Regions from separate parts of the Gordonia sp. IITR100 genome, predicted to be linked through region 1. Evidence: predicted binding sites of a transcription regulator. Region 1 holds the regulator's gene; each other region holds the start of a gene.
The links. Region 1 encodes LexA, which represses DNA repair genes until DNA is damaged. Its sites were predicted from a motif close to CGAACANNTGTTCG; they were not measured.

Region 1 (10,485 bases):
ACGCGCTCGATGAGACCGAGCAGGCTCTTCGCGTCGTCCCATTCGACGTTCTGGACGTCGTGCATGAGTTCGCCGTAGCCGTCGTGGTTGAGCGGGATGCCCGCCAGCGAGGTACCCGCGGCATGCATCCCGTGATAGGCCTTGGTGCGGCTGACGACGACCCGCTTGGATTCGCGGCCCTGCTCCACCCAGTAGCGGCGGGCGAGTTTGACCGCGGTGTCGATGGAGTCGCTGCCGCCGGAGGTGAAGAAGATCTTCGATCCGGGTACCGGCGCGATGGCGCCGAGCTCCTCGGCGAGTTGCAGGGTGACGTCGCTCGCGAAGTCACCGAAGTTAGAGTAGTGCGCGAGGGTGCCGAGCTGGCGCGCGACGGCATCGGCGATCTCGGTCCGGCCGTGCCCGACGTTGGTGAACCACAGTCCGGCGGTCGCATCCAGGTAGGAGTTGCCGTCGCGGTCGAAGATCCGCGCACCCTCTCCCCTGGTCACGACGAACGGCCCGCTCGCGGTCACCGCACCCATGTCGGCGAAACCGTGCCACAACGATCCAGTACCAGTGCTCGAACCATCAGCCATGGCCCCATGATGCCGGTCCACGCGGCCCACGCGGCCACTGGGGTGAACCGGCCTCGGCGCTTCCCCATATCCTGGAGTGATCATGTCGGCCCCGTCCTCGTCACCTGACCCGTCCCCGTCTCCACCGGACACCGCTGCATCGGACATCCCCCGCTCGGATCTGCTCCGCGCACTCGACGACGTGGGCCTCGTCGACGCCGACCGGTTGCGTCGTCGCATCGATCGGCTCGCCGCGCGCCCGGATGCCGCGAAGTGGCGACAGTTGGTCGCCGATGTCGACAAGGCACGCGCCCGTCTCGACCGGCGGCGCGCGACCGTGCCGATTTTGCGCTTCCCCGACGAACTACCGGTCTCCGCCGCACGCGACGAGATCGCCGAGGCGATCCGCAACCACCAGGTCGTGGTCGTCGCGGGCGAGACCGGCTCGGGCAAGACCACCCAGCTCCCCAAGATCTGCCTCGAACTCGGGCGTGGCATCCGCGGGTCGATCGGGCACACCCAGCCCCGGCGCATCGCCGCGAGCTCGGTCGCCAAGCGCATCGCCGACGAGACCGACACCGAACTCGGCGACGCGGTGGGCTACTCCGTCCGGTTCACCGACCGGTCTGGCGCCGACACCCTCGTCCGGGTCATGACCGACGGCATCCTGCTCCGCGAGATCGCCACCGACCCCATGCTGCGCCGCTACGACACCCTCATCATCGACGAGGCCCACGAGCGCAGCCTCAACATCGATTTCATCCTCGGCTATCTGCGCCGCCTGCTGCCCCGACGCCCCGATCTGAAGGTGATCATCACCTCGGCGACGATCGAACCGGCGCGCTTCGCACGGCATTTCAGCACGCCGAAGACCTCGGTCCCGGTCATCGAGGTATCCGGACGCACCTATCCGGTCGAGATCCGGTACCGACCGCTGAGCCTGCAGGAACGCCCCGACGACGGGGACGACGCCGGCGGCGGCGAACATGCCGACCTCGACCAGATCCAGGGCATCGACGCCGCCGTCGACGAACTGTGGGCCGGTGGCCGCGGCGACATCCTCGTGTTCCTGCCCACCGAACGGGACATCCGAGAGACCGCCGAGGCGCTCCGTCGACGAACCGGCGGCGGCAAGGGGCCCGGTGCCGAGATCGTGCCGCTCTATGCGCGACTGTCGATCGCCGAGCAGCAGAAGGTGTTCTCCCCCTCCGACGGACGCCGGATCGTGCTGGCGACCAACGTCGCCGAAACGTCGGTGACCGTGCCCGGCATCCGCTACGTCATCGACACCGGCACCGCCCGTATCAGTCGGTACTCGACCAGGACCAAGGTCAATCGTCTTCCCATCGAACCGGTCTCACAGGCCAGTGCCCGGCAGCGGGCCGGTCGATGCGGTCGTGTCGCCCCGGGCGTCTGCATCCGTCTCTACAGCGAGAACGACTTCGACTCCCGGCCGGCCTTCACCGACCCGGAGATCCTGCGCACCAACCTCGCGGCGGTCATCCTCCAGATGACCTCGCTGAAACTGGGTGAGATCGCCGAGTTCCCGTTCGTCCAGCCGCCCGACGACCGCGCGATCCGCGACGGTATGGGTGTTCTCACCGAACTCGGCGCCATCACCGTCCCGCGCGAGGGCGGGCCCCCGCGACTGACCCCGATCGGCCGGTCGATGTCGCGGATCCCGGTCGATCCCCGGGTCGCCCGGATGCTCATCGCCGGACACGAACTGGGTTGTCTCGACCACCTTCTCGTGATCGCCGCCGCGATGTCGCTCCCCGATCCACGGGAACGGCCGGCCGAGCACCGGGAGGCCGCCGACGCCCAGCACCGGCGCTTCGTCGTCCCGCAGTCGGACTTCCTGTCCTACGTGGAGCTGTGGCGGTACCTCGGCGAACAGCGCAAGGAGTTGTCCGCCAGCCGCTTTCGGCGCATGTGTGAGCGCGAGTACCTCCACTTCCTGCGCATCCGGGAATGGCAGGACCTCCATCGGCAGCTGACCGAGATCGTCAAGGACCTCGACTGGTCGGTCGCACCGACCGAACTCGACGCCGACGCCGTCCACCGATCCATCCTGTCCGGGTTGCTCAGCAACATCGCCGCCCGCAACACCGAGGGCCGCGAGTTCACCGGTGCGCGCAACACCACGCTGATGATCTTCCCCGCTTCTCCGCTCGCCAAGAAGCCGCCCGCCTTCATCATGGCGGCCGAGGTCCTCGAGACGTCGCGCCTGTTCGCCCACACCGTCGCCGGGATCGATCCGCTGTGGGCCGAGAAACTCGCCGGGGATCTGGTGAAGCGCACCCACAGCGAGCCGCACTGGTCGGCGAGACGCGGAGCGGCGATGGCCTACGAACGCGTGACCCTCTACGGGGTCCCGCTCGTCGCCCGCCGGCGCGTCGACTACGGCCCCATCGACCCGGTGGTCTCGCGGGAGCTGTTCATCCGGCACGCTCTCGTCGAGGGCGATTGGCGGACGCAGCACGCCTTCTTCGACCGCAATCGCAAGCTTCTCGAGGCCGCCTCGGACGTCGAGAACCGCACGCGCACCCGGGGTCTCGTGATCACCGAGGACCAGCTCTTCGAGTTCTACGACCAGCGGCTACCGTCCGACGTCACCTCGGCCCGGCACTTCGACACCTGGTGGAAGAAGGCCCGCCGTGCCGAACCCGATTTGCTGGATCTGCGCCCCGAGGACGTCACGGGAGGCACCGACGTCGCCCCCACGGACTATCCCGGCGCCTGGCAGCAGGGCGACACCCGACTCGAACTGCGCTACCGGTTCGAACCGGGCGCACCCGACGACGGCGTCACCGTCGTGATCCCGCAGGCACTGCTCCCCCATGTCCGACCGGCCGGTTTCGACTGGTCGGTACCGGGCATGCGCGCCGAACTGGCCACCGCACTGGTCAAGTCGCTACCGAAACAGCTGCGCAAGAGCATGTCACCCGCGCAGCGGTTCGCCGAACTCGCGCTCGGCCGGCTCACCCCGCGCAAAGAGCCGCTGGCCACCGGGCTGGCGCGCGAGCTCTCCGCGATCACCGGGATGCGGGTGACCGCAGCCGATTTCGACACCCACCGGGTACCGCCGCACCTGCGCATGCATTTCGCGGTGGCCGACGACTCCGGGCGGATCGTCTCCCGCGCCGACTCGTTGCCCGAACTTCAGCAGACCGGAACGCCCGCGGCGCCGAAGACGGTGTCGCGCACCCTGTATCGGACCTGGACCGCAGACGGGATCGGCTCGCTCGCCGAGCAGACCACGGTCGATGTCGCGGGGCAGCGGCTGACCCGGTACCCGACGATCGACGTGGTCTCCGATGCGAAGGGCCACGCGCGGGGCGTCGTCGTCGTCGATGCGGCGAGCCCCGAGACACGAGATCGCCTCCTGCGACGAGGGATCGTCGCCCTCCTCGACCTCGCGATACCTCCGCTGCACAAGCGGATCGCCGGCTCGCTGAGTCCGGTCGAACGACTCGCCCTGAGCCAGAGCCCGTACTCGACCATCGAGGCACTGCTCGCCGACTGCACCCGCCGGGCGACCCGGGACACGGTCGCCGACATCGACGACGCAGAGCTCGCCGCGGTTCGCTCACCGCAGTCCTTCTCGGCGCTGCTCGAACAGATCCGGCCACGGGTCGCCGCGGCCGCACCGGACTACTTCTCGCTGGCCGTCGCGGCCCTCGAACGGATGGCCCCGCTGCGGGCGGCGATCGACCGGCACGCCGGTTCGCTGGCTGCCGACGACGTCGCCGAACAGGTCGCCCACCTCGTGTTCGACGGATTCGTGGCGGCCACCGCGCGACGCCACCTGGAGAATCTGCCGCGCTATCTCGACGGCGCGCAAGCACGTCTGGAGGCACTACCCGCGTCCGCAGCACGCGACCAGGCCGGGGTGGCCGCCGTCGATCGCGTCGTCGAACGGTGGGCCCAGCGCATCGAACAGGTACCCGAGCACCGGCGGGCGGTGGTCGACGACGAAGCGCAGTGGCTCGTCGAGGAGTTGCGCGTGGGGCTGTTCGCCCAGCGTCTCGGTACCGCGTTCCCGGTGTCGGAGAAACGGGTCCTACGAGCTCTGGACCGACTCGGCTGACACGGGTTCGGCGAGCGCGCTCCCGGAACCCGATGCCGCCTTCAGGTCGTCGATCTCGCGCTGGAAGTCCTCCACCGAGTCGAACGACCGGTACACCGAGGCGAAGCGCAGATACGCCACCTCGTCAAGATCGCGGAGCGGACCCAGGATGGCGAGTCCGACCTCGTTGCTGGGGATCTCGGCCGATCCACTGGCGCGCACCGTGTCCTCGACCTGCTGGGCGAGTTGCGCGAGCGCGTCCTCGGCGACGTGGCGGCCCTGACAGGCTCGCCGCACGCCGCGCATGACCTTCTCCCGGCTGAACGGTTCGGTCACGCCGTTGCGTTTGACCACCGCGAGCACGGCGCTCTCCACGGTCGAGAACCGGCGACCGCACTCCACACAGGAGCGACGGCGGCGGATGGCCTGCCCTTCATCTGCGACACGCGAGTCGATGACCTTGGTGTCGTCGTTCTTGCAGAAGGGGCAGCGCATCGTGTCCTCACGCAGGTCGCGGGACGCTGGAACGCACCCGAAGCGTGCGCCCCGCCGCTTGTCGGCCGGCCCCTGTGACATCGAGGATACCGCCCGGCCTCAGCGGTACCGGGGGGTGAGCAGGGGCTGGCCCACCTGCAGCGCGCTCGACCCCAGATCGTTCATCGCGACGATCTCGTCGATCACGACCTCGCGCGGCATCTCGGGTGCCACCCGGCCGGCGATCGAGCTGAGCGAGTCCCCCGAGCGCACGTGGACGACCTCGGCACTCACGGCGGACGGGGTCAGCGAGTCCGAGTAGTTCTGGCCCACGACACCGAACACCCACACGACGAACGCCAGCCCGACGCCGGCGAGGAGCGCGACCGCGGTGCGGCGGCGCCGACGGAACACCGCCGCGTCGGGTCCGACCGGGCCACGCCCGCGCACCCCGACCGGAGAGCCACAGTGGGTACCGCCCACCCGCGGGGTCACCGGCGACGCACCCCGCGGTCGGGTGCCGGCCGGCCGGTTGTCTATCGGCCGGCCGCCGTCGGACAGCGGGGCGCGCGTCCGGACCCGATCGGCGCGGTCGGTGGGGGGCCGGACAGCGTCGGGACGGTCGGTGCGGACGGGAGCGACGAGAGTGGCGGTGCGCATGGTGCCCTCCGGTGTTCTGGTGTCTGGATCGTGCGGGGTGTCGCGGTCGGTGTTCGAACATCGATCAGATGTTCGATGCACTGATGTTCGAATTTGTAGCACGACGGCCCGACAAAGTCTCGCGACACATCGAACAAATGTTTGAGGTGCCGGTCGAACTCCGCTAGGCTCGGACCCGGCGCAAGCCATCTACCAGCACGTTCCGAAGACGAGAGGAACCGAACATGAGTGACACCGGCGATAGGCGCGGCCGAGCGCGGGGCGCCGACGACGAGGCCCCGTTCGACGCCGCCGCCGCCGAGGCCTCACTCACCCCGCGACAGGCCGGGGTCCTGGAGGTGATCCGCCGCTCGGTGCGCGAGCGCGGTTATCCGCCGAGCATCCGGGAGATCGGCGACGAGGTCGGCCTGGCCTCGACGTCGTCGGTGGCCCATCAGTTGCGGACGCTGGAACGCAAGGGGCTGCTCAAGCGCGACGCGAACCGTCCCCGTGCGGTCAACATCGCCCCGAGTGACACCCCGTCGCCGGACACCCCGACGGCCGGCCAGCTTCCCGAGCCGACCTTCGTGCCGGTTCTCGGCCGTATCGCGGCCGGCGGTCCGATCCTGGCCGAGGAGGCCGTCGAGGACGTCTTCCCGCTGCCCCGTGAGCTGGTCGGCGAGGGATCGCTCTTCCTGTTGCGCGTCGTCGGCGAGTCGATGATCGACGCCGCGATCTGCGACGGCGACTGGGTCGTGGTCCGGCAGCAGAACGTCGCCGACAACGGCGACATCGTCGCGGCCATGATCGACGGCGAGGCCACCGTGAAGACCTTCAAGCGTCAGGGCCCCAACGTCTGGCTCATGCCGCACAACGAACTGTTCGATCCGATCCCGGGCAACGATGCCGTCATCCTCGGCAAGGTCGTCACCGTGATGCGGCGAGTCTGACCTCTCCGCCGACCGAACCGTCGAGCACCGCCGCGGCAGCCTCGCGCGCCGCGGCGGGATCCGAGGTGGCCAGGGCGGCCTCGGCGGCGGCCCGGCAGTCCGGTGCGGACACCTCGCCGAGCCGGGCCCCCACGGCCGCGGCAGCAGCCGGCGCGCTGGACAGCGAGGTGACGCCGAGACCGACGAGCACGCAGGCGAGGTTCGGATCGGCGGCGGCCTCGCCGCACACCCCGACCGGCTTTCCCTGACGTGCGCCCGCTGCCGCGACTCCCGCGATGAGGCTCAACACGGCCGGTTGCCACGGGTCGGTCAGTCCGGCGAGATCGGCCGACATCCGGTCGGCCGCCATCGTGTACTGGGTCAGATCGTTGGTGCCGATGGACACGAAGTCCACCTCGGCGAGGACGGCTTCGGCCAGGATCGCCGCCGCGGGCACCTCGATCATCACCCCGGCGACCAGACCACGGCCACGGACCTCGGCGGCGAAGGTGCGCGCCTCCGCCGGCGAGGCGATCATCGGCGCCATGACCCACGGCGCGACGGCCGACCCCGACGCGGCCTGCGCGATCGCGTCGAGCTGATGCGCGCGGATCTCGGGGTGCGCCAGCGCGATCCGATCACCCCGCACGCCGAGCGCTGGGTTCGATTCGTCGGGATGGGTCACGAACCGGAGCGGTTTGTCGGACCCGGCGTCGAGGGTGCGGATGACCACCTTCTGCCCGTTGAACGCATCGAGCACCTCCCGGTAGATCGCGGCCTGCTCGTCCACCGACGGTTCGTCGGCACGCTCGAGGAACGCGAGTTCGGTGCGGAAGAGCCCGACGCCCTCGACTGGGTACCCGGCCGCGGCGCGTGCCGACGATCCGTCGGCGACGTTGGCGAGCACCGCCACGGCCACCCCGTCGGCGGTCTGCCCCGGACCGGTCCAGCCGGCGACGAGTGCGGCATGCCGCCGATCCTCGTCGACGCGAGCCCGGGCCGCCTCCGCATCGGGCTCCACCTCGATTCGCCCGGTGCTGCCGTCGACGAGAACGGTTGTGCCGGGCTCGATCTCGTCCAGGTCGGCCACCGCCACCACGCACGGGATCCCCAGCTGGCGCGCGATGATCGCGGTGTGGCTGGTCGGTCCGCCGAGGCGGGTGACGAGGGCGATGGTGCTCGTGGGGTCGAGGCCCGCGGTGTCGGCGGGCGCGAGGTCGTCGGCGAGCAGGACCGACGGCACCTCCGGAGTGGGCACACCAGGTTCGGGTAGGCCGAGCAGTTCGGCGAGGACCCGGTCGCGCACGTCGTTGAGATCGGTGACCCGCTCGGCCATCAGTCCGCCGAGCTTGGTGAACACCGCCGCGAACTGTTCGGTGGCCGCGACGGCAGCGGCCTCGGCGGGGGCGCCCTTGCCGATGAGCGCGGTCGCGGCACCGATCCAGCCGCGGTCCTCGGCCAGGCCCGCCGTCGCGGCGAGCACCTCGGCCGTCACCCCGGTGTTCTGCGACGCGCGCGTGCGCAGCCGCGCCGCGACGGCGCCGGCCGCGGTGGCGAAGCGCGAGACCTCGTCGGCGCGCCGTTCCTCGGCGATCTCCACACCGACGCCGAGCTTCTCCGGCGAGTGGTCGGGTCGCTCGCCCGGCCACAGCGCGGGACCGTGGGCCAATCCGCCGACCACCGGGGTTCCCGTCAGGATCTGCGCCATCGTCTTGCCTCTCACTCGACTATCGATGTGACCACCGTTACAAAAAGTGCTTGACTTGTCAACACAAACAGGCGTAAACACAATTACTACAACATCCAATCCCACACGCCTCAACAAGCGGGTGGTCGAAACCGGAGATCGGAGCGGTGTGTACGCCGAGGAGAGACAACAGGCGATCGTCGACGAGGTGCGCCTCGCGGGGCGGGCATCCGTGGCCGCGCTCGCCGAGAAATTCGACGTCACCAGCGAGACCGTCCGACGCGATCTCGCGGTACTGGAACGCGCCGGACATCTCCAGCGGGTCCACGGCGGCGCCGTGCGCGCCGAGATCATGCGCACCCTCGGCGAGCTCGGGATCGACGAACGGGAGTCGAGCCAGATCGAGCAGAAGACCGCGATCGGCCGGGCGGCCATCCGGTTCCTGCCGCCCGACGGCGGCTCGGTGCTCTTCGACGCCGGCACCACCACCTACCGCGCGGCCGAGGCGACCGCTCCCGATCGGAGGCTCACCCTGTTCACCAACAGCCTGCCCATCGCCGGCCTGCTCGCGGGAACCCATCCCGACGGTCTCCATGCCCTCGGCGGACGCGTACGCGGTCTCACCCAGGCGACCGTGGGCGTCGACACCGTGGACGCGCTTCGCCGACTGCGCGTGACCACCGCCTTCATCGGGACGAACGGCCTGAGCGAGGCCCACGGGTTGTCGACACCCGACCCGGACGAGGCCGCGGTCAAGGCGGCGATGGTCGCAGCCGCGCAACGGGTCGTAGTCCTTGCCGACAGCTCGAAGATGGACCGCGAGGACCTCACCTCCTTCGCCGGACTCGACGACGTCGACGTCCTCATCACCGACTCCGGGATCGACCCGGCCTATTCGGCGGCCCTGTCCGCGCGTGGCGTCGAGGTCGTGATCGCATGATCGTCACCGTCACCGCCAACCCGAGTCTCGACCGCACCCTCGAACTCGGCGCACCGCTCGCCCGCGGCGAGGTGCAGCGCGCCGGCGTGGTCCGCACCGAGCCGGGCGGCAAGGGCGTCAACGTGGCCCGGGTCGTCGCGGCCGCGGGCCTGGCCACCCGCGCACTGCTCCCGGCGCGGCCGGGCGACCCGTTGCGGGCCGCACTCGACGACCTCGCACTCCCCTACGACGCCGTGCCGGTCGAGGGCGAGGTCCGGTCCAACATCACCATCGCCGAATCCGACGGGACGACCACCAAGATCAACGCACCGGGCGTCACCTTGACGGGCCCGGATCGCGAGGCGCTAGTCGGGCTGATCCGTGAGCACGCCGGCTCCGCGCAGTGGGTCACCCTCTGCGGTTCGCTGCCTCCTGGCGTCCCCGACGACTGGTACCGCTCGATCGCCGACGACCTCGTCCTCGCCGGATGCCGGGTCGCGGTGGACACCTCGGGCGCTCCCCTCCGTGCCAGCGTCACCGGTCGCGTCGACCTGATCAAGCCCAACGAGGACGAGCTCGCCGAACTGACCGGAGCCGACCCCGGACAGCTCCGAGAAGCACTCGCGCGCAACGATCTCGGACCGGTCATCGACGCCGCTACGACCATCGCCGAGCAGATCGGGGGCAACGTCCTCGCCACCCTCGGCGCCGTCGGGGCCGTGTTGGTCACCGCATCCGGCGTGTGGTCGGCGACCCCGCCGCCGATCGTCCCCCGCAGCACCGTCGGCGCCGGCGACTCGTCACTGGCCGGCTACCTCATCGCGCAGAGCACCGGGGCCGCGCCCGCCGACTGCCTCCGGTCGGCCGTGGCGTACGGCGCGGCGGCGGCATCGCTCGCCGGCACCCAGGCCCCCACGCCCGACCACCTCGACCTCCCCGGCGTGCGGGTGACCGAACTGTCGGGAGCCGCGCGCATGACCTGACGGCACCGTCCCGGCGGGTCCTCACATCCATCCAACACCGCACCCATCCAGCACCGACTCCATCCACCATCGACCCACCCAGCACCGACCCCACCCTTTCCACCGAAGGACATGCCATGACCGAGCAGATCATCACCGACCAGACGGTGAGTCTCGACGTCGACGCCGGCGGCGATCCCGCCGCCGTCATCACCACGCTCGCCGACGCCCTCGCCGCGGCCGGCCGGACCA
Region 2 (10,485 bases), 240 kb from region 1:
CCACGAGTACTCGGCGGCCCACGGGGAGGCCCTCACCGGTTCGCGGCGGTTCGCCCGGCACTACGTGCACACCGGGATGGTCGGGCTCGACGGCGAGAAGATGTCGAAGAGTCGTGGCAATCTCGTGTTCGTGTCGGTCCTGCGTCGCGAGGGCGTGGACCCCGCGGCCATCCGACTCGCACTGCTCGCCGACCACTACCGCGGTGACCGGATGTGGACGGACGCGGTCCTGGACACGGCCGTCGAACGCCTCGGTCGCTGGCGTGCGGCGCTCGGCGCGAGTACCGGACCCGACGCCGAACCGGTCATCGCGCGGCTCCGCCAGCATCTCGCCGACGATCTCGACACCCCTAAAGCGCTTGCCGCAGTGGACGGTTGGTGCGCGGATGTCCGCAACGGAATCGGTTCGTCGACGACGGCGCCCGCCGAACTCGCGGCCGCGGTCGACGCGCTGCTGGGAATCCCGCTCGTCCCCGACGTCCGATAGGCGTTGTCCCCACACCCGGATGTCCGCGCGCCGACGTCTGGGTAGAGTGCTGACGTGGCGCGCGTGCAAGAGATCCGACCCGAGACCGACGCCGGGGTGTACACCGTCGTCACCCGGACGTCGACCTACCTGCTGGATTTCACCGAGATGACGCTGCTCCGGGCCCCCGGGGTCGGCGGCACCGAGAACGAGGACTGGACGGTCAGCAGGCTCCGACGCGACTCCGAGGACATCCCGCTGCTCGGGGTGAAGTCCTGTCGCCTGGGGGAGTCCGCGCAGTTCTGGGTGCGCGCCGCCGACGATCCCGACGTCCGCACGTGGCGGATCACCACCCCCGTGGTGTCCATCGAGAAGATCGGCTGACGACCCGGATTCCGGCCGGACGCCTGGTTCAGGGTCCGAACGGGCCCTGGCCGCGACGTTTGAGGTAGCGCTCGAACTCGGCGGCCAGCGCGTCGCCGTCGATCTTCGCCATGACCTCGTCGGTGTCGACCTCGGCGTCCCCGCGCTCTTCGAGCCCGCGCACGTAGTCGGCGATCTCCTCGTCGTCTTCCGTCATCTCGGTGACCGCGCGTTCCCATTCCTCCGCCTGCTCGGGGAGGGTGCCGAGCGGCACCTCGATGTCGAGGACCTCCTCGACGCGGGTCAGCAGCGCCACCGTGGCCTTCGGGTTCGGCGGCGTCGACACGTAGTGGGGGACGGCCGCCCAGAACGAGACGGCCGGCAGACCCGCCTGGACGAAGAGATCCTGGAGCACGCCGGTGATACCGGTCGGTCCCTCGTAGCGACTCTCCGCGAGGTTGTACCGGGCCGCGGACTCGCTGCTGTAGGCCGCGCCGGTCACCGGCACCGGGCGGGTGTGCGGGGTGTCGGCGAGCAATGCGCCCAGCATCACCGTGGTCTCGACACCGAGCTCCTGCGCGAGGTCGACGATCTCGGCGCAGAACGCCCGCCACCGCATGTTGGGTTCGATGCCGCGGACCAGCACGATGTCGCGGTCGGCGCCCCGCGGGCTGCAGTACGAGATCGACGTCGTCGGCCAGTCGATCCGGCGTGTGACCCCGTCGATCTGATTCACGGTGGGGCGATTGACCTGGAAGTCGTAGTATTCATCGGAGTCGATGTCGGCGAGGGGTCGGGCGTCCCATTCGAGTGCCAGGTGCTCGACAGCGCTGCTGGCGGCGTCCCCGGCGTCGTTCCACCCCTCGAAGGCCGCGAGCAGAATGGGTCTGCGCAGCTGGGGAAGGTTCGACGTCTGCTCAGCGTTCACCGATCCAGCCTACGACCGAACACGCAGAGAGGGCGAACTACGCTGTCAACCATGTCCCCTGACTTCTCCGGAACCGATCCACGCGATTTCGACACGACATTTCTGTCGGCGATGTCGCGTCGGGTACTGATCGGCGACGGGGCGATGGGCACCATGCTGCAGGCCGCGGATCTGACGCTCGACGACTTCCGTGGCCTCGAGGGTTGCAACGAGATCCTCAACGACACCCGGCCCGACGTCCTCGAGGGCATCCACCGTGCGTACTTCGAGGCCGGCGCCGACGCCGTGGAGACCAACACCTTCGGGTGCAACCTGTCGAATCTGGGCGATTACGACATCGCGGACCGGATCCGGGAGCTGTCGTACAAGGGAACGACGATCGCGCGCGGCGTCGCCGACGAGATGGGTCCCTCGGCCGACGGCACCGACCGTTTCGTCCTGGGTTCGATCGGGCCGGGCACCAAGCTGCCCAGCCTCGGCCACACCACGTATGCGGCCATCCGCGACGCCTACCTGGAATGCGTCATCGGCATGCTCGAGGGCGGTGCCGACGCGATCCTGATCGAGACCTCGCAGGATCTGCTGCAGGTCAAATCGGCGGTGGTGGCCGCCCGCCGTGCGATGGAGCGGGTGGGCCGCAGGATCCCGATCATCTCCCACGTCACGGTCGAGACGACCGGCACGATGCTCCTCGGCTCGGAGATCGGTGCCGCGCTGACAGCGCTGGAGCCGCTCGGTATCGATCTGATCGGCCTGAACTGCGCCACCGGTCCCGCCGAGATGAGCGAACACCTGCGGTACCTCTCCAAGCATGCGCGCATCCCGGTGTCGGTGATGCCCAATGCCGGTCTGCCGGTCCTCGGTGCCAACGGTGCCGAGTATCCGCTGACGCCCGAGGAACTCGCGCAGGCCATGTCGCAGTTCGTGGGCGAGTTCGGCCTGCAGTTCGTCGGCGGTTGCTGCGGCACGACACCCGAACACATCCGGCAGGTCGCGGACGCGGTGTCCGAGGTGACCCCGGCGACCCGGACCCCGGAACACGAGTCGGAGACGTCGTCGCTGTACTCCGCGGTGCCCTTCGACCAGGACGCCAGCTTCCTGGTGATCGGTGAGCGCACGAACACCAACGGCTCCAAGGCCTTCCGCGAGGCGATGATCGCCGAGGACTACCAGAAGTGCCTCGACATCGCCAAGGACCAGACCCGCGACGGCGCGCACATGCTCGACCTCAACGTCGACTACGTCGGTCGCGACGGCGCCGCCGACATGACGGCTCTCGCCAGCCGGTTCGCCACCTCGTCGACGCTGCCGATCATGCTCGACTCCACCGAGCCGGAGGTCATCCGAGCCGGTCTGGAGTCGCTGGGCGGGCGCTGCGCGGTGAACTCGGTCAACTACGAGGACGGCGACGGACCGGATTCGCGGTTCACCAAGATCATGCAGCTCGTCGTCGAGCACGGGGCGGCGGTCGTCGCGCTCACCATCGACGAGGAGGGGCAGGCGCGTACCGCGGACTGGAAGGTCCGGGTGGCCGAGCGGCTGATCGCCGACATCACCGGCAACTGGGGGCTCGCCGAAGAGGACATCATCCTCGACACGCTGACCTTCCCGATCTCGACGGGTCAGGAAGAAGTCCGACGCGACGGCATCGAGACCATCGAGGCGATCCGCCGGCTGCACGAGGCCCACCCCGACGTGCACTTCACGCTGGGCATCTCGAACATCTCCTTCGGGCTCAATCCCGCTGCGCGACAGGTGCTCAACTCGGTCTTCCTGCACGAGTGCGTGCAGGCCGGCCTCGACACCGCGATCGTGCACGCGTCGAAGATCCTGCCGATGGCCCGGATCCCGGAGGAGCACCGCGAGGTCGCCCTCGACCTCGTCTACGACCGGCGACGTGAGGGTTACGACCCGCTGCAGAAGCTCATGGAGCTGTTCGAGGGTGTCTCGGCCGCCTCGGCGCGTGAGTCGCGGGCCCAGGAACTGGCGAAGCTGCCGCTGTTCGAGCGCCTGGAGCGCCGGATCGTCGACGGTGAGCGCAACGGTCTGACCGACGACCTCGACGAGGCAATGACCCAGGTCCCGCCGCTGACGATCATCAACGACACGCTGCTGGCCGGGATGAAGACCGTCGGCGAACTCTTCGGTTCGGGCCAGATGCAGCTGCCGTTCGTGCTGCAGTCCGCCGAGGTGATGAAGACCGCGGTGGCGCATCTCGAGCCGCACATGGAGGCCACCGGCGAGGACGGCAAGGGACGCATCGTCCTCGCCACCGTCAAGGGCGATGTGCACGACATCGGCAAGAACCTCGTCGACATCATCCTGTCCAACAACGGGTACGAGGTCGTCAACATCGGCATCAAACAGCCGATCGCGACCATCCTCGACGTCGCCGCGGACAAGCGGGCGGACGTCATCGGGATGTCCGGGCTGCTGGTCAAGTCGACCGTGGTGATGAAGGAGAACCTCGAGGAGATCAACTCCCGTGGGCTCGCCGACGAGTACCCGGTGCTGCTGGGCGGCGCCGCACTCACCCGCTCCTACGTCGAGAACGATCTCTCCGAGACCTACGAGGGCGACGTGCACTATGCGCGTGACGCTTTCGAGGGTCTGCGCCTGATGGACGACATCATGGCGACCAAGCGTGGCGGGGGACCCGACCCGGACAGCGACGAGGCGAGAGCCGCGGCGGAGAAGGCCGCCGAACGCAAGGCCCGCCATGAGCGATCGAAGCGGATCGCGGCCAAGCGCAAGGCCGCCGAGGAACCCGTCGAGGTGCCGGCCCGCTCGGATGTGGCCGCCGACAACGAGATCCCGACCCCGCCGTTCTGGGGGTCGCGGATCGTCAAGGGCGTCCCGATCGCGGACTACATGCAGCTCCTCGACGAGCGCGCGCTGTTCCTGGGTCAGTGGGGTCTTCGGGGCGCCCGCGGTGGTGACGGGCCGTCGTATGAGGACCTCGTCGAGACCGAGGGGCGGCCACGCCTGCGGTACTGGATCGATCGCCTGTCGACCGAGAACATCCTGCAGCATGCCGCCGTCGTCTACGGGTACTACCCGGCGGTCAGCGACGGCGACACCGTCCACGTGCTCACCGAGCCGGAACCGGATGCGCCGGTGCGGTTCAGCTTCACGTTCCCGCGTCAGCAGCGGTCGCGGTTCCTGTGCATCGCGGACTTCATCCGGTCCCGCGCCGACGCGAAGGCGGCCGGCAAGGTCGACGTGCTGCCGTTCCAGCTCGTCACCATGGGACAGCCGATCGCCGACTTCGCCAACAAGCTGTTCGCCGACAACGCCTACCGCGACTACCTCGAGGTGCACGGCATCGGCGTGCAGCTGACCGAGGCGCTCGCCGAGTACTGGCATCAGCGGGTGCGCAGCGAACTCGCGTTCGGCGACCGCACGATGGCCAGCGAGGACCCGGAGAACGCCCAGGGCTTCTTCGACCTCGAATACCGCGGCGCGCGTTTCTCGTTCGGTTACGGCGCCTGCCCTGACCTCGAGGACCGGGCGAAGATGATGGAGTTGCTCGAGCCGGGACGGATCGGCGTCGAACTGTCCGAGGAGTTGCAGTTGCATCCCGAGCAGTCGACCGACGCGTTCGTGTTGCACCATCCGGAGGCGAAGTACTTCAACACCTGACGTACTTCGCCACCGGATCGAGGGACGGGGGACAGGCCATGACGGTTCTGGAGCGGTCCGAGGGGCCGGTGCGGATCATCGGGATCGACCGGCCGGATCGGCGCAACGCCGTCGACCGCGCGACCGCCGATGCGCTGGCGGATGCCTTCCGGCGGTTCGACGCCGACGACTCGGTGTCGGTCGCGGTGCTTCACGGAGAAGGCGGGACCTTTTGCGCCGGAGCCGATCTCAAGGCCATCTCGGACGGTGACCCGAATCGGGTGGCACCCGACGGTGACGGCCCTATGGGTCCGACCCGAATGACGTTGTCCAAGCCGGTCATCGCGGCGATCTCCGGGCACGCCGTGGCCGGCGGACTGGAGCTGGCGCTGTGGGCGGACCTGCGTGTGGTCGACGACGACGCCGTCTTCGGGGTGTTCTGCCGGCGCTGGGGCGTCCCGTTGATCGACGGTGGGACCGTTCGACTTCCGCGCCTGATCGGCGAGAGCCGGGCCATGGATCTCGTGCTGACCGGCCGGGCGGTAACCGCCGACGAGGCATTGTCGATCGGGCTCGCCAATCGCGTCGTCCCGTCCGGGACCGCGCTACCGGCCGCGATCGCACTGGCCACCGAGGTCGCCGCGTTCCCGCAGACGTGCATGCGCCAGGACCGGCTGTCGGTCCTCGAACAGGACGGCCTGGACACGGACGCGGCCATCGCCAACGAACTCCGACACGGCATGGTCTCGCTCGCCACCGACACCCTGGCCGGCGCAAGCAGATTCGCCGGCGGCGCGGGCCGGCACGGGGAGGGCGTGGGCAGTTAGACGATCCGACGAATGCGGAACGTCTCGACGCGCCAAGCTACTCACCAGCCCCTGCTCCCTGATCCGAAAGAACGCCCTGCCCCCGCTCCCTGAGGAGCGCCCGGAGCTTGCGGAGGGCGACCAACCCCGCTCCCTGAGGAGCGCCCGGAGCTTGCGGAGGGCGACCAACCCCGCTCCCTGAGGAGCGCCCGGAGCTTGCGGAGGGCGACCAACCCCGCTCCCTGAGGAGCGCCCGGAGCTTGCGGAGGGTGCGTCACGAAGGGTCTTCGCAACCCGACTCACCAGGACCCTTCGTGAAGGCCTCCGCATGCTCCGGCCTCCTCAGGGAGCAGTGATTGGGCTCGCGCCGAGCGCAACGGGTTCTTTCGCAGTCCACGACGGCCGTCAGGCCGCAGACACTGAGGTATGAGGAGCGATAGCCGCCGGGCCGAGCAAGGGACGAAGGAGGTCGACGAGCTACGACGGGTCCTCTTGCGCTGTAGCGCAGTCAGTTGCGTGCGAGGTACTCGGCTAGGAATGCTTCGACGAGGGAGGGTCGGAGCTGTCGTTGGCCGGGTCGGGGTGGTCTCACGTCGATGACGTGGCTGGTTCTCGACCATGATCGACGCGCGTCGTCGTGGTGCCGGTTGTTCGGGCGCGCGTGATCGCCGGACCGCGTTGGTGGCCCGTGGATCTGCTCGCGCACGGTGTTCAGGTGTTGTGTGAATCGCCGCGGGATGTCGGGTCGGCGGTTGAGGCGTTCGGGGTTGGGTGGTGCGCCGGGTTCGGCGTTGAGTCGCCAGAGGCAGCGGCCTTCATCGGGTCCAGAGCGTTCGATGTGGGTGGTGTACTGGCCGGGATTGTCGCCGACCATGCGGTTATGACGGGGACAGGCTGGGGCGAGATCGTCGATGTCGGTGAGACCACCCTTGGCCCAGTCCTTCTGGGCGTGATGAAGCTCGACGTGGGTGGCGGGCTGATCACACCCGGGCGCCGAGCACACTTCGCCGTCAGGGCGGGCGAACGAGACGAGGCGTTGTTCGCGGGTGGCGAGTCGTTTCCCGCGCCCGAAGTGCAGGGGGACGGCGGTGGCGTTTTTGAAGATGGCCAACCACGGCTGGACCTCACCGGCCATCGCGATCAAGTCCCGGATGGGAAGCAGGGTGCCGGTGGCGGTGGTGGCGAGTCCGGCTTCGCGGATGAGGTCGTTGAGGTCGGCTTTGATGATCAGTTGCACGGGCAACCCGCGGTGCGACTTTCCAAGGGTCCCGTCGGCGAATCCGGCGGCGAGTGCGGCGTCGAGGGCGTCGTGGTTGACCTGCGCGGGAGTGCGGCTGTCACGGTCGGCCGCGGCTGTCAGGGCGTCGGGGTCGGCGGTGCCGACGGGTCCGGACGGTGAGTGGGGGTCGTCGGGGTTATTGAGTCCTGGTTTGCCCCATACGGCGAACATCATCGTCAACCGGGCGGCGAGTTCGGGTGTGAGGGTGCCGGAGATCTTGGCGGTGCCATCGGCGCGTTGGCGGCCGATCCACAAGTTGCGGCGTCGTTTCTGGTCGGTGTCATCAGCCAATGTGCCGTCGGGGTCGAGATGAGCCAGCAACCGGGCACCGAGTTGGGTGATGTCGGCGGGTGTGTGGTCGACGGCGATCTCCGCCATCTGCCGTTCAGCCGCGACTTTCACATCGTGTGCGACGGCGTTGGGGATCTGGTCGAGGACATCGAGGGCGGCCTGCACGTGCGCGGAACCGGCCGCTCCTGCGGCGAACGCTTCGGCCAGGGTGGGGTGTTCAGGTGGTAGGACCTCGCCGCCGAGGCTGGTGCGGGTGGCGGTGGCGTCCATCTGCTTACGGCGTCGCATCGGGTTGGAGACGCGTAGCCGGTGGGTCATGTACTGCATGAGTGTTCGGCACCCGGCTTTGCGGGGCAGGTCGCGGGCCTCGACCTGATCGATCTGCCGGTCACCAGCAACAGTCAACCGTGCGATCGCTTTCTCGGTATCGGCTGCCACTTCGGCCAACTCGGCATCGGTGCACGGCCCCAGGTCGACCGTCTGCAACTCGTCCACGATGCGGTGGAGGTCGGCGATCAACTCGACGGCACGCGGCTGCGGCGTCGCTGATCCGTCAGACATGGCCACCCCCCAAGAACCGTAGCCGCGAATGTACGTTCGAGTGTACACCACAGTCGGCATCTCGCAACTCGAAAGTGTCTGTTGTGCAACGGTATTCGTCGGCGACAACTTGTCGGTGCGTTGTGGTAGATGGGGCGCCGGTTTGGGTTGTCCTCGAATTTTGTTGTTACGAGTCCTCTCTCGGCTGCGGATGTGCGCGGGGAGGCCAGAGACCGCTCAGACGTCCAGCACTTCGGTCAACTGCGGGACGATCTGCTTCTTGCGCGAGACGACGCCTTTGCCGAAGGCGTGGCCGTCGGCGACGGTGACACCCAGCGCCTGCTCGATGGCCGAGGCGGGTTCGCCGACCACGAGCAGGTCCGAGTCGGCCTTGATCACATCGGTGATGAGCAGGAGGTAGAGGTCGTAGCCGGCTGCCTCCTTCTCGGCGGTCATTGCCGTCAGGAACTCGTCGCGACGGTCGAGTATCTCGGCGGAGTCGACCGTGGTGACCTGCGAGACCCGTACCGTCTTCGGCCCCATGTCGAAGCTCTTGGAGTCCCGTCCGATGATCGCCGACACCGGCTCGTCGCCGAGCGCGGTCCCGGCCCGTAGAAGCGCGTCGCCGTACTCGTCGACGTCGACGCCCGCGATGTCGGCAAGCTCGGCGGCAGCGGCGCGATCGGCGTCGGTGCAGGTGGGGGAGTTGAACAAGAGGGTGTCGGAGATGATCGCCGACAGCATGATGCCCGCCTGCGGACGCGGGATCTCGACCCCGTTCTCCGCGTACATCCGGGTGAGAATCGTGCAGGTGCATCCGACCGGTTCGACGCGCATGTACAGCGGCGCTGCCGTCTCGAAATTGGCGATCCGATGGTGGTCGATGACTTTCAGGACGGTCACGTCGGTGATGTCGGCGACGCTCTGCTGGCGCTCGTTGTGGTCGACGAGCATGACCTTCGCCGGCGCGGCCGTCTCGATGACGCGCGGCGCGTCGAGTCCGAAATGCTCCAGTGCGAAGGTGGTTTCGAGACTCGGTCGGCCCAGGGCAACGGCCTCGACATCGCTGCCGAGCGCGGCTTCGAGGTGGGCGAGGCCGATCGCCGCCCCGATGGCATCGGTGTCGGGGTTGCGGTGTCCGAACACCAGGATCTTCGACATGGGACCTCGGCTTTCTCCTCGGCGGTGCGCGTGGGCCCAGACTACGACGATCCCGGCGCCTCGCGGGTCTCGTTCCCCGTGAGCATGATCCTCACCGGGTCGGCGCCCGCGCCCGGGGTCGGGGTTCTACATTGGCCCCATGTCCACGACCGGGCGTCGACGCGTCATCCTGGTCGTCTGCTGCCTGAGCATGTTCCTCGTCGGCCTCGACATCTCCGCGGTCAACGTGGCGCTGCCGTCGATCGGCGCCGATCTCGACGCCACGCCGTCTCAGCTCCAGTGGGTGGTCGACTCGTACACGCTGGTCGTCGCGAGCCTGCTCATCCTCGGTGGCACCACCGGCGACCGGCTCGGTCGCAGACGCATCTTCGGGGTCGGCCTCGCGATTTTCGGAACCGGGTCGGTGCTCTGCGCGGTGTCGCCGACACCGGAGGTGCTCATCGCGGCCCGGGCTGTCAAGGCGGTCGGTGGCTCGATGCTGAACCCGGTGGCCCTGTCGATCGTGACCACTGAGTTCACCGAGCCGAAGGCGCGTGCGCGGGCGATCGGGTTGTGGGGAAGCGCATTCGGGGCGAGTCTGGCCTTCGGCCCGGTCGTCGGTGGTGCGCTGGTTTCTGGCCTGGGCTGGCAGGCGATCTTCGTGCTCAATGTCCCGGTGTGCGTGCTCGCCCTCGTTCTCAGCCGGCGGTACGTCCCCGAGTCGAGGGCGCCACAGCCTCGACGGGCCGATGTGGTGGGTCAGCTGTTGATCCTCGTGCTGTTGGGAACCGTGACGTTCGGGATCATCGAAGGGCATGTGCTGGGCTGGAGGTCCGGCGTCATCGTCGGCTGTTTTGCGGTCGCTGCGTGCTCGTCTGTGGTCCTGATCTGCTACGAGTTGCGCCGCGACGAGCCGCTCCTGGACCCGCGGTTCTTCGGCAGTGTGCCGTTCACCGTCGCGGTCGTGTGCGCGGTCATCGCGTTCGCGGCGACCGGCGGGTTCCTGTTCGTCAACACCCTGTACCTGCAAGAAGTCCGCGGACTGAGTCCG
Region 3 (10,485 bases), on a different contig from region 1:
GGCTTCGACGTCGACATCGCGCACGAGATCGCCGGCGCCATCTTCGGCGACGACCGCCGCGTCGAGTTCCAGGTGCTGAGCTCGGCGCAGCGGATCGACGCCCTGCGGGACATGACGGTCGATCTGGTGATCAAGACGATGAGCATCACCTGCGACCGGTTGCGCGACATCAGTTTCTCGGCTCCTTATTACGTCGCGTCCCAGCGCATCCTGTCGTTCCGGAACTCGAACGTGACCGGTCCGGCGCAGCTCGCCGACAAGCGGGTCTGCGCCGCGCGCGGGACCACCTCGATCGGTCGTATCCAGGCCATCCAGCCCCGAGCCAAGATCGTCAGCACGACGACCTGGGCCGATTGTCTGGTACTGATGCAGCAGGGTCAGATCGACGCGGCGACCACCGACGACGCGATCCTCGCCGGTCTCGCCGCGCAGGATCCGTGGTTGCGGGTCGTCGGCCCCAGCCTCGGCGAGGAGTTCTACGGCGTCGGGATTCCCAAGGGCCAGGACGACATGATCCGGTTCGTCAACGGCGTGCTCGAGCGCATCCGGGTGACCGGCCGCTGGCAGGAGATCCGGGACCGGTGGCTGTCCATCCTCGACAGTGGGTACGGCGCTCCCCAGCCGTACTACCGGGACTGATCCCCATGGACGACGCGGCCCGAAACGATCACGACACAGACGACGTCACCCACGGCGAACGGGGCGACGACCTCGGCACCCAGCGGGTCTCGCTCGACGCCCTGCTCGGCGACGACGACACCGGCCTCGACGGTCCCGGCCCGGGCGGTGGCCGTCCCGGTGGTGAGGACGCGGAGACGACCGCGAAGGTGGTCGACGTCGGCACCCAGCGGGCCGACCTGGCGGCGCTGACCGAGGGCCCCGACGACATGGACGACACCACCGACCCCCGGCCCGGCCGACGCACCGACCCGGATGTCGGAACCCAGGCCGTCGCACCGGTGTTCACCGTGGGGGTCGACCCCGACGACCGGACCGACCGCGTCGAACGGCAACCTCCGGCCGTGCCCCTTCCGGAACCCGACTCGGGTCCGCTCGGTCGGCGTCTGGTTCCGCGGCGTCGGCCGCCGGTGCACGAGCGGCGGCTCGGCAGCGGCCTGGTCGAGATGCCGAAGATCACCGACATCGAACCCGAGGACGCCGTCATCGACGACCCGGTGATCGCCGACAGCAAGCGGTTCTGCTGGCGCTGCGGCAAACCCGTCGGTCGAGCCGAGGGCGAGGGCGCCGGTCCCCCGACCGGCGACTGCGGCAACTGCGGCGCCCGGTACTCCTTCGTCCCGGGACTGGCTCCCGGAACATTGGTCGCCGACCAGTACGAGATCGCCGGCGCCATCGCCCACGGCGGCCTCGGTTGGATCTACCTGGCCATCGACCGCAACGTGAGCGACCGGCCCGTCGTCCTCAAAGGCCTGCTGAATTCCTCGGATTCGGAGGCGCAGCGCGTCGCGGTCGCGGAACGGCAGTTCCTGGCCTCGGTCAACCATCCCGGGATCGTCAAGATCTACAACTTCGTCGAGCACGTCGACGACGATGACCGCTTCGGTTACATCGTGATGGAGTACATCGGCGGCCAGACGCTCAAACAGATCACCGCGGGCGATCCGGACAACTCCCTGCTGTCGGTGGAGCAGGGCCTGGCCTACATCCTGGAAGTGCTTCTCGCCGTGGGCTATCTGCACTCGGTCGGCCTGGTCTACAACGACGTGAAACCCGAGAACATCATGGTCGGCAGCGACGAGGTGAAGCTGATCGATCTCGGCGCCGTCTCGCCGATCAACGGCTACGGGCACCTCTACGGCACGCCCGGGTTCCAGGCACCGGAGATCGTCAAGACCGGACCGCAGATCGCGACCGACATTTACAGCATCGGACGCACCCTCGCAGTCCTGACCGTGCCGATGGAGATGCGGAACGGACGCTACGTCGACGGTCTGCCGGCCGCGTCGAAAACGCCTGTCTTCCGCAACAATCCGTCGTACTACCGCCTCCTGCAACGCGCCACCGCCCCCGACCCGGCCGATCGGTTCGTCTCCGCGGAGGAGATGAGCACCCAGGTGCTGAATGTGTTGCGCGAGACGGTCGCCGTGCACACCGGGGTGCCGCGGCCCGCGCTGTCCACGGTCTTCACCCCGCAGCGCTCGACGTTCGGCACCGACCTGATGCTCGCGCCGGTCGACGGCTTCTTCGACCCCGATCAGGCGGCGTTCTACGATCCGGTGGACATCGCCAACGCCCTGCCCGTCCCGCTGGTCAACCCCCTCGACCCGGCGGCGAGTCTGCTCACCTCGGCCGCGCTGTCGGACCCGCGACAGACCCTGGATTCCATCAACACCGCCCGGGCAGAAGGTTTCGCCTCACTGTTCGGCGGCCGGCCGGTCAAGAACGCCCACCCGTCGCGGGAGATCGACCTCGCCGAGGCCCGCGCGCATCTGCAGCTCGACGACGTCGACACCGCGCTCGCCCTTCTCCAGGAAGTCCGCGCCCACCACGGTGATTCGTGGCGGGTCGAGTGGTACATGGGCATCTGCGCGTTGATGAACGACGAACCCGAACTGGCCTACGAGCGCTTCGACGAGGTCCTCGGTGCGATGCCGGGCGAGGTCGCGCCCAAGCTCGCCGTCGCCGGTACCGCCGAACTCATCGGCCGCTGGCTGGCCGACGAGAAGGGTCCGGCGAAGTCTGCCGAGAAGATCGCCAAACTGTATGACGTTGCGCAACATCACTATCACGATCTGTGGCTGACCGATCACAGCATCGTGACCGCCGCGTTCGGTCTGGCCCGGCTCGCCGTGGCGGCCGGTGACATCGATGCCGCGATCCAGCCGCTCGACGAGGTGCCGGCCACCAGCCGCCACTTCAACACCGCGCGCGCGACGGCGATCATCGCGCTCGTGCACGGGCGACCCACCTCGCAGGTGACCCGCGAGCAGATCGTCGAGGCCGCACGACGTCTCGAGCAGATCCCGGACACCGAACCACGCAAGGCGCGGATGCTGCTCATAGTGCTGGGCACCGCGCTGGGCTGGATTCATGACAATCCCGACGACGCCAAGCAGGACAACGAACCCTCGACTCTGCTCGGTTTCCCGTTCACCGAGTACGGCATTCGCACCGGCACCGAACGTTCACTGCGCCAACTGGCCCGCCTGACCCGCACCAACCGGGACCACCGGTTCATGCTCGTCGACCTCGCCAACTACGTCCGGCCGAATACGTTGTTCTAGGGCTATTCGAAGAACGTCCCTGCTGCGTTGCGCACGAGAGGGTCTTCGCGCAAGAGCTCCGCGAGGTGGGCCTCGACAAGCGATATGCGGGTACGACGCACGCGCCGTGGTGGTCGGACGTCGATGACGTGGCTGGTTTTCAGCCATGAGCGGCGCGCTTGATCGCCGGGCCCCCGGCTCCCTGCGGAGCTTGCGGAAGGCGCGTCAGCCCGGTTCCCTGAGGAGCGCCCGGAGCTTGCGGAGGGCGCGTCACCCCTGCTCCCTGAGGAGCGCCCGGAGCTTGCGGAGGGCGCGTCACGAAGGGTCCGGCGACCGAGCCCGCGAAACCCTTGTGTGGTCGGTCCGTGGATCTCGTCGCGCACGGTGTTCAGATGTTCTGCGAACCGCCGGGGTATGTCGGGTCGGCGGTTCAGGCGACCGGGATTGGGCGGTGCGCCGGCTTCGGCGTTCAACCGCCAGACGCAGCGGCCTTCGTCGGGTCCGGATCGGGCGATTCGGGTGGTGTACTGCCCGGGTTGGTCGCCGACCATCCGGTTATGTCGCGGGCAAGCAGGGGCGAGGTCGTCGATGTCGGTGAGACCGCCCTTGGCCCAGTCTCGTTCGGCGTGATGAAGCTCGATGTGGGTGGCGGGTTGATCGCATCCTGGTGCCGAACACACTTCCCCGTCGGGGCGGGTGAAGGAGACGAGGCGCTGTTCGCGGGTGGCGAGGCGTTTGCCGCGCCCGAAGTGCAGCGGCACAGTGGTGGCGTCCTTGAAGATCGCCAACCACGGCTGGACGTCACCGGCCATCGCGATCAAGTCCCGGATGGGCAGCAGGGTGCCGGTGGCGGTGGTCGCGAGTCCGGCTCCCCGGATCAGGTCGGAGAGGTCGGCTTTGATGATCAATTGGACGGGCAGGCCGCGATGCGACGTCCCGAGTGCGCCGTCGGCGAATCCGGCGGCCAGTGCGGCGTCGAGCGCGTCGTGATTGGTCTGGGCGAGGGTGCGACCGTCGCGGTCGGCTGCCGAGGCCAGGGCGTCGGGGTCGGCGGTGCCGGCCGGTCCGGACGGTGAGGCGGGGTCGTCGGGGTTGTTGAGTCCGGGTTTGCCCCAGACCGCGAACATCATCGTCAGGCGGGCGTGGAGTTCGGGTGTGAGGGTGCCCGAGATCTTGGCGGTGCCATCGGCTCGTTGGCGTCCGATCCACAGGCCGCGGCGTCGTTTCTGCTCGGTGTCGTCGGACAGCGTGCCGTCGGGATCGAGGTGGGCGAGCAGTCGCGAGCCGAGCTGGGTGATCTCGGCGGGCGTGTGGGCTTCGGCGATCTCGGCCATCTGCCGCTCGGCGGCGACTTTCACGTCGTGTTCGACAGCATGCGGGATCTGGTCGAGGACATCGATGGCGGCCTGGACGTGCCCGGTTCCCACGGATCCGGTGGCGAAAGCTTCTGCCAGCGTGGGGTGTTCAGGTTCGAGACGGTCGCCGTTGAGGCAAGTCAGCGCGGCGGTGGCGTTCAGCTGCTTGCGTCGACGCATCGGGTTGGAGATCCGCAGCCGATGGGTCATGAACTGCATAAGTGTTCGGCAGCCGGTCTTGCGGGGCAGATCACGAGCCTCGATTTCGGCGATTTGGCGGTCGCCGGCGTAAGTGGTTCGAGCGATCGCGCGTTCGGTAGCGGCGGCGACTTCCATCAGTTCTTCGTCGGTACACGGGGACAAGTCGACGGTCTGCAGTTTGTCGAGGGTCGCGTGCAGATCGGCCACCAACTCGACGGCGCGCGGTTGCGGCGTTATTGATTCGTCAGACATTGTCACCCCCCCCCGGAGACGTTTGCACGAATACATGATCGAGTGTAACGGCTATGCCGCTGGCGTGCAATGGTTTTCGTTGACCATCCGCAGAGCTCATCTTGTCGGTGGTGCGTGGTAGGGGCAGCCGAGGCTCGCTCAATCCTGCGACTTAGAATTACCCGGCCACCACCGCCGCCGACTGCCGCGCGATGGCCAGCTCTTCATTGGTCGGGACTACGAGCACGTCCACCGCGCTGTCGTCGGCCGAGATGCGTCGAGCCTCCTTGCCACGCTGAGCGTTTCGCTCGTCATCGACGATGATCCCGAACCCTTCCAACCCCGCCAGCGCACGGGCGCGGACGACTGCGGAGTTCTCCCCCACCCCGGCCGTGAAAGTGATGGCATCGACGTGGCCGAGGGCGAACGCGTACGCACCGAGGTAGCGGCGCAGACGGTGGATGTAGACGTCAAAGGCGCGTCGGGCGGCGTCGTCACCGTTGTCCATCAATTCGGTGATCGCGCGGAAGTCGTTCTCGCCGCACAGACCTCGAAGTCCCGAACGCTTGTTGAGCAGCGTGTCGATCTCGTCGACGGACAGGTTCGCCACCCGGTTCAGATGCAGGACCAGCCCGGGGTCGAGGTCACCGCTGCGGGTCCCCATCACCAGCCCCTCGAGCGGGGTCATCCCCATGGACGTGTCGATCGGCTGCCCGCCCGCGATGGCCGACGCCGACGCGCCGTTGCCCAGGTGCAGCACGATCTGGTTCAGCGACGCCGGGTCGCGGTCGAGGAACTCGGCCACCCGACCGGAGACATACTCGTGGCTGGTGCCGTGAAAACCGTAGCGGCGGATCGCATGTTCGTCCGCGACCGCACGGTCGATCGCGTATGTCGCCGACGCGTCGGGGAGACCGTGGAAGAACGCGGTGTCGAACACGGCCACCGAGGGGACATCGGGGAGCAACTCCCGGGCCGCCAGGATACCGACCAGGTTGGCCGGATTGTGCAGCGGCGCCAGCGGGGAGATCCGCTCGATCTCCGAGATCACCTCGGGGGTCACCACCGTCGGCTCGTAGAACGACCGGCCACCGTGCACCACCCGATGCCCGACCGCACTCAGTCCCGCGTCGGCCAGATCGGTTCCGTTGTCGGCGAAGAAGCGCTCCGCCCGTCGGACCGCGGCGAGGTGATCGTCGAGTTCCAGTGTCTCGGTGACGGTCTCGCCGTTCTGTTCGTGTGTCATCGACGAACCGGAGTCGCCGATCCGCTCCGCGACGCCCTCCGCGATCACTGTGCCGTCCGCCGGTTGCACCAGTTGGTATTTCAGCGACGACGAGCCGGCGTTGAGCACCAGCACCGCACCCGACGCCCCGCTCATCGGGAACCCTCGGCCTCGGCGGAGGCGACGTTCTCGGCGAGTGGGTCAACACCTTCCTGCTGGGCCTGGATCGCGGTGATGGCGACCGTGTTCACGATGTCCGACACGAGGGCGCCGCGGCTCAGGTCGTTGATCGGCTTGTTCAAGCCCTGCAGCACCGGGCCGATCGCGACCGCCCCCGCGCTCCGCTGCACCGCCTTGTACGTGTTGTTGCCCGTGTTGAGGTCGGGAAAGATCAGCACGGTCGCACGGCCGGCCACCGGCGAGTCGGGCATCTTGGTCTTCGCCACTGAGGGTTCCACCGCGGCGTCGTACTGGATCGGCCCCTCGACCAGCAGATCGGGTTGCCGCTCGCGCACGAGTTCGGTTGCGGTCTTGACCTTCTCGACGTCGGCACCCGATCCGGACGTCCCGGTCGAGTACGACAGCATCGCGACCCGGGGATCGATACCGAAGGCCGCGGACGTCTGCGCCGAGGAGATGGCGATGTCGGCGAGCTGTTCGTCGGACGGATCCGGGACGATGGCGCAGTCGCCGTACGCGAGCACCTTGTCGGCCAGGCACATGAAGAACACGCTCGACACGGTGGACACACCCGGTTTGGTCTTGATGATCTCGAAGGCCGGCCGGATCGTGTGGGCCGTGGTGTGCGACGCCCCCGACACCATCCCGTCGGCGCGCCCGGTGTGCACCATCATCGTGCCGAAGTAGGACACGTCACGCATCTTCTCCTGGGCCCGTTCCAGATCCATGCCCTTGTGTTTGCGCAGCTCGGTGTAGATCCGGGCGAACTCGTCGAGATACTCCGACTCGGCCGGGTCGATGACCGTGACGTCGGAGAGGTCGAGTCCGAGTTCGATGGAACGCTCGCGCACCGCTTCGGGATCACCGAGCAGAGTGAGGTCGGCAACGCTGCGCCGCGCAAGCCTGTTGGCGGCCCGCAGGATCCGGTCATCGTCGCCCTCCGGTAACACGATGTGCTTTCGGTCGGCGCGCGCACGGGAGATCAGGCGGTACTCGAACATCTGCGGCGTCACCACGGTAGGCGTCGACACGTTGAGGTTGCGCATGACCTTCTCGGGGTCGACATGGGTCTCCATCATCGCCAGTGCGGCCTCGATCTTGTGTACCGAGCCCACCCCCACCTTGCCGCGCGTGTGAGCGGCGGTACGCGCGGTGTCGTAGGTGCCCTGCGGGCAGCTGATGATCGGCAGGGTCGGCTTCAACCCGCTCACCAGCGCCTCGATCATCGGGTGCGGTTTGAGTCCGCCGTTGAGGATGATGCCGGCGAGACGCGGGAAACCCTGTGCGGTGTTGGCGTTCACGAGTGCGAGGAGAACATCCGACCGGTCGGCTGGCGTGATGACGACGGTGCCGTCGGTGAGCCGCTCCAGGATGTGCTCGACGGTCATGCCACCGACCATCACCCGGAGCGCCTCGCGGTCGAGCAATTCCTCGTCACCGCTGTACATCGTCGCGCCGAGCGCCTCCTTGAGCTCCCCCATCGTGGGGGCGAAGAGCACCGGCTCCTCGGGTAGGCACAGCGCCGGAATCCCGGTGCTGCGCAACTGGTCCCGAATCTCGTCGAGGCGATCGGGGTCACACCGGTTGGCAACCAGGGCGACGGGGGTGGCATGGGCAGCGGTCACCTCGGCGATCAGCCCCTCGGCCAATCCGTGCATCTCTTCCGGCGACCGGTCGATCGCCTTGATCGCCAACACCATCGGCGCCGACAGATTCGCGGCGATCCGGGCGTTGTAGCTCAGCTCCGACGGGGTGCCGACGTCGGTGTAATCCGACCCCACGATGACCACGCGGTCGCAGCGGGACTGGATGGCGTGGAAGCGCGCGACGATCTCGGCGACCGCGCCTTCGGGATCGTTGTGCACCTCCTCGTAGGTGACACCGAGACAGTCCTCGTACGGGAGGTCGGCGGATTCGTAGTCGAGGAGGAGATCGAGGATCGGATCACGATCCTCCGCGGCCGTCCGCGAGATCGGACGGAACACCCCGACCCGCCCGCCGGTCGCCGACAGCAGGGCCAGCAACCCCAGCGCGACGATGGACTTACCGGTCTCGCCTTCGGCCGAGGCGATGTAGATGCTGGTCGTGGGGTCGGCGACGATCTGATCCGCGCTCGCGGGTCCGTCGGCGTCGGCGGTCTGGACTCTATCCGTGGCCATGCGCCCCAGCATAGTGGCGGACGGACCGGGCAACCCCGGTCCCGGAGTCGGGCGTCAGAGGAGAATACCCGGATTGCACACACCGTCGGGATCGAGCGACGCCTTGACCGACCGCAACGCGTCCAGGGCCAGGGGCCCGATCTCGTCGTGGTACGCGTCACGGTGATCCCGCCCGACCGCGTGATGATGGGTGATGCTGGCACCGGACGCCCGGATCGCGGAATTGGCCGCGACTTTCGCCGCCCCCCACTGCGCCAGCGGGTCGTCGGCGAACGGTGCGACGACCGTGAAGTACAGCGAGGCACCCGACGCGTAGACGTGACTCACGTGGCACATGATCAGCGGCGGCGTACCCGAGGCAGTGAGCGAGTCCGTCAGCGCGGCCGTCACCGCGGCGCGCACGTCGTGCAGCCGCGACCAGAACGCGACGGTCTCGAGCGTCTCGACCAACACCCCGGCATCGAGCAACGGGTCGCGAAGGTACGGTCCCGCGAAACGTCCTGTCCGCCAGGCCTCTCCGGGACCCTCCCCCAGCGCCCCGCCACCGGCGTCGATCAACACCGACGATGCCGCATCGCGTCGCCGCGCCACCTCGTCGGCCGCACCCTCGTACCCGGCGACGACCAGACACCCGCCGCCATCGCCATCGCCATCGCCCTCACCGCTCCCGGCGCCGGCGTCATCCGGCCCGCTCGCTTCGCTCCCGGCGCCGGCGGGATCAGCGAGATTCAACGCCGTCTCCACCTCGTCGGACAGCCGGAGCACCGTCGGCAGGGGACCGTCTTGGGCCAGCCGACGGAGAGCGGTCACGCCCTCGGCGAACGAGGCGAACCGCCAGGCGTCGAAGACGCGGGTCGTCGGGGCCGGGCGGATACGGATCTGCACGCTCGTGATGACACCGAACACGCCCTCCGACCCGAGGACCAGCTGACGCAGGTCGGGTCCGGCCGCCGACCGCGGCGCGGTACCGAGTTCGATGGTTCCGCGCGGAGTCGCCAACACGAGGCCCTCGACCATCTCGTCGAAGCGCCCGTATCCGGCCGACGACTGGCCGGCCGAGCGAGTGGCGGCATAGCCACCGATTCCGGCGCCCTCATAGGACTGCGGGAAATGACCGATGGTCCAACCCTTCTCGCGCAGGAGCGCCTCGGCCGCGGGTCCGCGCAGACCGGCCTGCAGGGTCGCCGTCCGGGAGATCTCGTCGATCTCCACCACGCGGTCGAGGCGGCGAAGGTCGAGACTGATCACGCCGGCGAGTCCGGCGCGGTCCGGCGTCAACCCACCCACCACGGATGTCCCGCCGGTGAACGGCACCACCGCGATCCGTCGCTCCGAACACACCCGCAGGATCGCGACCACTTCGTCGTGGTCGCCCGGGTACACGACGAGGTCGGGCGCGTCGTCGGCGTCACCCGCGCGCAACCGCAGGATGTCCGGGGTGGAGTACCCGCGCGTGTGCTGCACCCGTGCCGCGTCCGCGTCGGAGACGTTGTCGGCGCCGACGACCGCCGAAATATCCTCGCGGACAGCAGCATCGACCGTCGACAGAGCCGGCGAGATGGTGTCCGGGTCGACGCCGGCGGCGGCTTCCCGGTCCCCGGCCAGAGCTGCTGCGGCGCCGGGCAGCTCGGCGGTGCGCGCCGGGTCTCCCCACCGCGGGCGGAGCATCCCCACGACGGGGATCGCGGTTTCGTCGGACATGTGCTCACCGGTCATCGGACCGGGCCCGGCCGGTTGCCGCCCGTCGGCGCGCCACCGCTCTCGGTGTCGTCTCGGACGATCGCCCGCACGACCAGTTCGGCGATCTGCTCGTCACTCAGGAAGCTGTCGGGGATGAGCATGAGGGAGTAGATGGTGCGCACGAGGAACTCCGCGGCCCCCCGCGGGGTGGGGAACAGCTGGTCCCCGAT

Region 2: B1818_RS08265 (HNH endonuclease signature motif containing protein) is a predicted target of LexA. The motif match lies at 8,341-8,354, and genes of this name have one in related genera.
Region 3: B1818_RS15420 (HNH endonuclease signature motif containing protein) is a predicted target of LexA. The motif match lies at 5,060-5,073, and genes of this name have one in related genera.

What each region holds. Positions count from the first base shown of each region.
Region 1 covers NZ_MVKV01000003.1:161,712-172,196, reverse strand. The annotation lists gene B1818_RS07195 (aspartate aminotransferase family protein) at 1-575, opposite strand, end outside; gene hrpA (ATP-dependent RNA helicase HrpA) at 658-4,644, shown strand; gene nrdR (transcriptional regulator NrdR) at 4,618-5,118, opposite strand; gene B1818_RS07180 (LysM peptidoglycan-binding domain-containing protein) at 5,218-5,757, opposite strand; gene lexA (transcriptional repressor LexA) at 5,982-6,686, shown strand; gene B1818_RS07170 (phosphoenolpyruvate--protein phosphotransferase) at 6,664-8,373, opposite strand; gene B1818_RS07165 (DeoR/GlpR family DNA-binding transcription regulator) at 8,522-9,292, shown strand; gene B1818_RS07160 (1-phosphofructokinase family hexose kinase) at 9,289-10,254, shown strand; gene B1818_RS07155 (fructose-specific PTS transporter subunit EIIC) at 10,371-10,485, shown strand, end outside.
Region 2 covers NZ_MVKV01000003.1:400,536-411,020, forward strand. The annotation lists gene mshC (cysteine--1-D-myo-inosityl 2-amino-2-deoxy-alpha-D-glucopyranoside ligase) at 1-487, shown strand, start outside; gene B1818_RS08245 (hypothetical protein) at 542-850, shown strand; gene B1818_RS08250 (PAC2 family protein) at 879-1,757, opposite strand; gene metH (methionine synthase) at 1,809-5,399, shown strand; gene B1818_RS08260 (crotonase/enoyl-CoA hydratase family protein) at 5,438-6,205, shown strand; gene B1818_RS08265 (HNH endonuclease signature motif containing protein) at 6,693-8,315, opposite strand; gene B1818_RS08270 (manganese-dependent inorganic pyrophosphatase) at 8,532-9,455, opposite strand; gene B1818_RS08275 (MFS transporter) at 9,595-10,485, shown strand, end outside.
Region 3 covers NZ_MVKV01000011.1:2,730-13,214, forward strand. The annotation lists gene B1818_RS15410 (glutamate ABC transporter substrate-binding protein) at 1-639, shown strand, start outside; gene B1818_RS15415 (serine/threonine-protein kinase) at 645-3,245, shown strand; gene B1818_RS15420 (HNH endonuclease signature motif containing protein) at 3,248-5,032, opposite strand; gene B1818_RS15425 (acetate kinase) at 5,190-6,392, opposite strand; gene pta (phosphate acetyltransferase) at 6,389-8,587, opposite strand; gene B1818_RS15435 (FAD-binding oxidoreductase) at 8,630-10,276, opposite strand; gene B1818_RS15440 (TetR/AcrR family transcriptional regulator) at 10,288-10,485, opposite strand, start outside.